DNA from 2 places in the Rhizobium sp. N122 genome. Region 1 is predicted to be linked to the other one. Evidence: predicted binding sites of a transcription regulator. Region 1 holds the regulator's gene; the other holds the start of a gene.
What was found. The regulator PhoB, encoded in region 1, activates phosphate uptake and scavenging genes when phosphate is short. The targets are predictions, from matches to a motif close to TGTCATNNANCTGTCAT.
Positions count from the first base shown of each region.

Region 2: a site for PhoB is predicted at 1,785-1,801, ahead of phnC (phosphonate ABC transporter ATP-binding protein). Genes of this name have one in related genera too.

Region 1 covers NZ_LOKU01000041.1:7-3,396, reverse strand. The annotation lists gene pstB (phosphate ABC transporter ATP-binding protein PstB) at 1-583, shown strand, start outside; gene phoU (phosphate signaling complex protein PhoU) at 628-1,341, shown strand; gene phoB (phosphate regulon transcriptional regulator PhoB) at 1,479-2,162, shown strand; gene ATY75_RS24240 (GIY-YIG nuclease family protein) at 2,654-2,938, opposite strand.
Region 2 covers NZ_LOKU01000002.1:60,655-64,044, forward strand. The annotation lists gene phnK (phosphonate C-P lyase system protein PhnK) at 1-397, shown strand, start outside; gene phnL (phosphonate C-P lyase system protein PhnL) at 429-1,136, shown strand; gene ATY75_RS02150 (DapH/DapD/GlmU-related protein) at 1,133-1,750, shown strand; gene phnC (phosphonate ABC transporter ATP-binding protein) at 1,869-2,714, shown strand; gene phnD (phosphonate ABC transporter substrate-binding protein) at 2,802-3,390, shown strand, end outside.

The sequences.
Region 1 (3,390 bases):
CTGCCGCGTCGCCGGCAAGATCACGCTGGACGGCGACGATATCTATGATCCCGATATCGATGTCGTCGAACTGCGCGCCCGCGTCGGCATGGTCTTCCAGAAGCCGAACCCGTTCCCGAAGACAATCTACGAAAACGTCTCCTACGGCCCGCGCATCCATGGCCTCGCCAAGTCGAAGGCCGATCTCGACCAGATCGTCGAGACCAGCCTGCAGCGCGCCGGCCTCTGGAACGAGGTCAAGGACCGCGTGCATGAATCCGGCACCGGCCTCTCCGGCGGTCAGCAGCAGCGCCTCTGCATTGCCCGTGCCGTCGCCGTCAGCCCCGAAGTCATCCTGATGGACGAGCCCTGCTCGGCGCTCGACCCGATCGCCACCGCCAAGGTCGAGGAGCTGATCCACGAACTGCGCGAAAACTACACGATCGTCATCGTCACCCACTCCATGCAGCAGGCCGCGCGCGTCTCGCAGCGCACCGCCATGTTCCACCTCGGCAATCTGGTCGAGGAGAACGACACCGACAAGATGTTCACCAATCCCGACGATCCGCGCACCCAGGACTATATCATGGGCCGCTTCGGCTGATTTTGGCGTCACCAAGCCTTCCCGTTATTCGAGGACAAAGCCCCATGGCATCGACACATATTTATTCTGCCTATGATGATGATCTGAAGTTCCTGTCCCGGCGGATTTCCGAAATGGGCGGCCTGGCCGAGCAGATGGTCGCCGAGTCCGTCCGGGCGCTGGTCAACGGTGATACCGCGCTGGCCCAGAAGGTCATTTCCGACGACGTGATCCTCGATCACGCCGAGCGCGAGATCGGCGACAAGGCGATCGTCACCATCGCCCGCCGCCAGCCGATGGCCGCCGACCTGCGCGAAATCATGGGGTCGATCCGCATCGCCGCCGATCTCGAACGCGTCGGCGACCTCGGAAAGAACACCGCCAAGCGCGTCATCGCCGTGCAGAGCACCGGCGTTCCCCGCAAGCTGGCCCGCGGCCTCGAGCATCTGTCCGAGCTGGCGCTCGTCCAGCTCAAGGAAGTGCTCGACGTCTACACGACACGCGCCGCCGACAAGGCGAGCGCGATCCGCGAGCGCGACAACGAGATCGACGCGATGTACACCTCGCTGTTCCGCGAGCTCCTGACCTACATGATGGAAGATCCGCGCAACATCACCAGCTGCACGCATCTTCTCTTCTGCGCCAAGAATATCGAGCGCATCGGCGACCACGCCACCAACATCGCCGAAACGATCTATTACATGGCAACCGGCGCACAGCCGGAAGGCGACCGTCCGAAGGACGACAGCGCCAACACCGTCGGCGCGGTCACCGAATAACCGCCTGAACCAGACGATTGCGTGCGCGCCCATGTGGGGCGCGCAAAGAGGTCGCAGCCATTTTTTGTGAATTTGCGCAGGATGCATTGCTTAAATCACCCCCGGTTTAAGGATCATGCGCGAGGAGACCGACACGCATGATCCCGAGAGTTGCAGTTGTGGAAGACGAGGAAGCCCTGAGCGTGCTTCTCCGTTACAATCTCGAAGCTGAGGGCTTCGAGGTCGATACCATCCTTCGAGGCGACGAGGCCGAAATCAGGCTTCAGGAGCGCACGCCCGACCTTCTCATCCTCGACTGGATGCTGCCCGGCGTCTCCGGCATCGAGCTTTGCCGGCGCCTGCGCATGCGCCCGGAAACCGAGCGGCTGCCGATCATCATGCTGACGGCGCGCGGCGAAGAGAGCGAACGTGTCCGCGGGCTTTCCACCGGCGCCGACGATTATGTCGTCAAGCCCTTCTCGACCCCGGAACTCGTTGCTCGCGTCAAGGCGATGCTGCGCCGCGCCCGTCCGGAGGTTCTCTCCACCGTGCTGAAATGCGGCGATATCGAGCTCGACCGCGAAACCCACCGCGTCCACCGCAAGAGCCGCGAAGTCCGCCTCGGCCCCACCGAATTCCGCCTGTTGGAATTCCTGATGTCGTCGCCCGGCCGGGTCTTCTCGCGCTCGCAGCTCCTCGACGGCGTCTGGGGCCATGACATCTATGTCGACGAACGCACCGTCGACGTCCATGTCGGCCGCCTGCGCAAGGCGCTGAACTTCTCCAACATGCAAGACGTCATCCGCACCGTCCGCGGCGCCGGCTATTCGATGGAAGCCTGAGCCGCCATCCTGCCGCCGTCCGGGCGAGGGAGCCGCGTAACGCAAAACGCGGCCGATAGATCACCGCACGCTGCGGTTCCTGCCGCGGGCGTTCCCCCACCCTCCGTCGTCCTCGGGCTTGACCCGAGGACCCATGCGGGTGGGCACTTCGTTTCTGTTGAACTGACAAGGCGACCGCGGCCGACAAATTCAAGCGCAGCGCTTGCGGCATGGATACTCGGGTCAAGCCCGAGTATGACGGAGGGTGAGGGAGCACGAGCAGCAAGAAGCGAGAGGTCTGGAGCAATTCCAACAAAATGGGCGAACGGTTTTGCGTGGAAAGCGCGGAAACAAATGGCGGCAATTCCAATAACCGCTACGCTTACGGTTCTTGCCGCATAGGTTCCCCCATCCTCCGTCGTCCTCGGGCTTGACCCGAGGACCCACCGCCACAAGCACTTCGGCTCGATGTGGTTACCGCCAACGCCATGGCCGCAAGCACTGCTTTCGCATCACCACAGCGTCAGATAGAGATCATCCCACCCGGGGTTCATCGCCTCGACCAGATCGACCTTCCATTGCCGGTACCAGCGTTTCAACGACTTCTCCCGCTGGATCGCGGTGCCGATATCCCAATGCTCCTCGTACCAGACGAGACGGGTGCATCCGTATTTCCACGCAAAGCCCGGCGTCAGCCCTTCGCGATGCTCATAGATGCGGCGCTCCAGATCGGATGTCACGCCGATATAGAGCGTACCGTTTTTCTGGTTGGTGATGATGTAGACATAGCCCGCCATCCGCGCAGAGTGCTGGGCATGGATGCTCGGGTCAAGCCCGAGCAGGACGGAGGGTGGGGAGGTGGGATGGGCAAGAAGCGAGACGTTCGGAGGGTTCCAGCGAAACGGAGCAAACGGATTGGGAAAATTGCGTAAAGCGAAAAGCGCCAATTCCAGCAGAACCACTACGCTCATGGTTCCTGCCGCAAAGGGCTCCCCCACTCTCCGTCGTCCTCGGGCTTGACCCGAGGATCCATGGCCGAGAGCGCTGCATTCGCGCTCACACTGACAAAGGCGGCCGTAGCCGAGCAAATTCAAGCGAAGTGCGTGCGGCATGGATACTCGGGTCAAGCCCCATATGCGCTAACTTAGCTGTCTATGTGCGATGGATCGTCGCCTTCGCGGCGGCTCGCGCAGTCGATAGAGCAACCGGATTCTGGCGATCGCCCTGATGGGAGCGTGCAAGACGGCGA
Region 2 (3,390 bases), on a different contig from region 1:
CCGCGCCTCGGCGATCGACTGGCTGGAACGGGTCGAGATCGACGCCGACCGCATCGACGACCAGCCGCGCGCCTTTTCCGGCGGCATGCGCCAGCGCCTGCAGATCGCCCGCAACCTCGTCACCGGCCCGCGCCTGGTCTTCATGGACGAACCCACAGGCGGCCTCGACGTCTCGGTGCAGGCGCGCCTGCTCGATCTGGTGCGCGGCCTCGTCAACGACCTCGGCCTCTCGGCGATCGTCGTCACCCACGATCTCGCCGTCGCCCGCCTGCTCTCGCACCGGATGATGGTGATGAAGGACGGCTACGTCATCGAACACGGGCTTACCGACCGGGTGCTCGACGATCCGCGCGAACCCTACACGCAGCTGCTCGTCTCCTCGATCCTGCAGGTCTGAGCAATCGGTGCAAACCAGGAAAGAAGACATCATGCCAACGCCCCTCGTCGTTTCCGAAGTCTCGAAAAGCTTCACCATGCATCTGCGTGACGGCATCCGGCTGCCCGTCGTTTCCAATGTCGCCTTCTCGGTCGCATCAGGCGAATGCGTCGTGCTCGGCGGCCCATCGGGCGTCGGCAAGAGTTCGCTGCTGAAGATGATCTACGGCAATTACGCCGTTGATACCGGCCAGATCCTCATCCGCCACGACGGGCGCATCGTCGATCTCGCCGCCGCCGACCCGCGCACCGTGCTCCACGTCCGGCGCCATACGCTCGGTTACGTCAGCCAGTTCCTGCGCACCGTGCCGCGCGTGGCGGCAATCGACGTGGTCGCCGAACCGCTGGTGGCGCGCGGCGAAGACGCCGTCGCGGCACGGGAGAAGGCCGGCGCCCTGCTTGCCCGGCTCAACCTGCCGGAAGCGCTCTGGCAGCTTCCGCCCGCCACCTTCTCCGGCGGCGAACAGCAACGCGTCAACATCGCCCGTGGCTTCATCACCGAGCACAGAATCCTGCTCCTCGACGAACCCACCGCCTCGCTCGACGCCAGGAACCGTGCCGTCGTCGTCGGCATGATCGAGGAGAAGAAGAAGGCGGGCGTCGCCCTTCTCGGCATCTTCCACGACGAAGAAGTACGCGAGGCGGTCGCCGACCGCATTCTCGACGTCCAGCTCTTCTCTCCCGGAAAGATCGCCGCATGAGCCGCAAGCTGGGTATCGAGCCCTATATCCACGAGACAGCCTCCGTCAGCGAGTCCAGCTTCGGGCGCTATACGGAGGTTTCCGAACGCTGCCGCATCAGCGAAGCCACCTTCGGCGACTATTCCTACATCATGCAGGACGGCTCCATCTGGTGCGCGACGATCGGCAAGTTCGTCAATATTGCCGCCGCCGTGCGCATCAACGCCACCAACCATCCGACCTGGCGGGCGACACTGCATCATTTCACCTATCGCGCCGCCGACTACTGGCCGGACGGCGACATGGAGGAAGACTTCTTCGCCTGGCGGCGCGCAAACCGGGTTACGATCGGCCACGACGTCTGGATCGGCCATGGGGCGACGATCCTGCCGGGCATCAGCGTCGGCAACGGCGCGGTGATCGGCGCCGGCGCTGTCGTCTCGAAGAATGTCGCGGCCTACTCGATCGTCGGCGGGGTGCCGGCTAAATTGATCCGCGAGCGCTTTTCGAAAGCGGTCGGCGAGCGCATGGACAGGCTTGCCTGGTGGGACTGGGACCATGACCTTTTGCGCCAGGCGTTGCAGGATTTTCGCAACCTGAGCGCGGAAGATTTTCTAGCGAGATATGGTGGCTAAACCTCCGATATAGGCGCGGAGAATTGTGACACGAACTACACAAATATGACACGCGAGGTTCATCAAGCGGGACTAATGCGATCCTGACCAAAGGCCTGGATCGCAAGGGAAGAGCATGATGTTCGAGCTCAAGAATGTCACACGCCGTTTCGGAAAAAAGCTCGCCGTCGATTCCGTCACGCTCGCCATCCCGCAGGGCCAGATGGTCGGCATCATCGGCCGTTCCGGCGCCGGCAAGTCGACGCTGTTGCGGATGATCAACCGGCTGCAGGAGCCGAGCTCCGGCACCATTCATTTCGCCGGCGTCGAGGTTTCCGGGCTTCGCGGCGGGGCGCTGCGCAACTGGCAACGCGACTGCGCAATGATCTTCCAGCAGTTCAACCTGGTGCCGCGCCTCGATGTTCTCACCAATGTCATGCTCGGCCGCCTCAACCACCGCTCGACGCTTCTCAGCCTGCTCAACATCTTCACCCGCGAAGAACGTGTATACGCCATCGCAGCCCTCGAACGCCTCGGCATCGAACAGACGGCGCTGCAGCCGGCCGGCACGCTTTCCGGCGGCCAGCAGCAGCGCGTGGCGATCGCCCGCGCACTAATGCAGAACCCGAAAATGGTGCTCGCCGACGAGCCGATCGCCTCGCTCGATCCGCTGAACGCCAAGATCGTCATGGATGCGCTGCGCGACATCAACGAGCGCGAAGGCATCACCGTCATCACCAACCTCCACACGCTCGATACCGCCCGCAACTATTGTGAGCGCATCGTCGGCATGGCCGGCGGCCGCGTCGTCTTCGACGGCAAGCCCTCGGAGCTGACCGCCGAGGCAGTGAAAGCAATCTACGGGACGGACAAGGACGGCGCCGGCATCGACGAAACGATGACCTCGACATCGATCAACATCGCTCCCGAGCGGGCAGACAATCAATCCGCCGGCGTCCAACCGCTGGCGCTGGCCGGCCTCTGAGCGAGGCGGCCGCGATCGAGCGCCCGCGTCAAGGGCACACTTCTTCGTAACGGGAGACCGGGGAATACCGGTCAATAGGAGAGACACATGTTGAAGAAAGCACTCTTTGCAGCAACGGCGCTCTTCGCGCTCGCCGGCGCCGCCAATGCTGCAGACCTCAAGGAATTCCGCATCGGCATCCTCGGCGGCGAAAACGAAACCGACCGCCTGCGCAACTATGCCTGCCTCGCCGACCACCTGAAGCAGGAATTCGGCTTCGAGAAGGTCTCGCTGTTCCCGGCCGCCGATTATGACGGCGTCATCCAGGGCCTGCTCGGCGGCACGCTGGACTTCGCCGAACTCGGCGCTTCGGGCTACGCAGCCGTCTACATCAAGGATCCGAAGGCTGTCACGCCGATCCTCACGACGCAGCAGAAGGACGGTTCGACCGGCTACCACTCGATCGGCCTCGCCCTGAAATCATCCGGTATCAAGACCATCCAGGACGCCAAGGGCAAGAAGCTCGGCTACGCCGATCCGGACTCAACCTCGGGTTATCTCGTTCCGCTGACGCAGATCCCGAAGGACACGGGCATGCCGAACGACAAGTTCTTCGCTTCCACGCAGTTCAATGGCGGCCACGAGAACAACCTTCTCGCCGCTTATGACGGCAAGGTCGACGTCGCCGTCGACGACT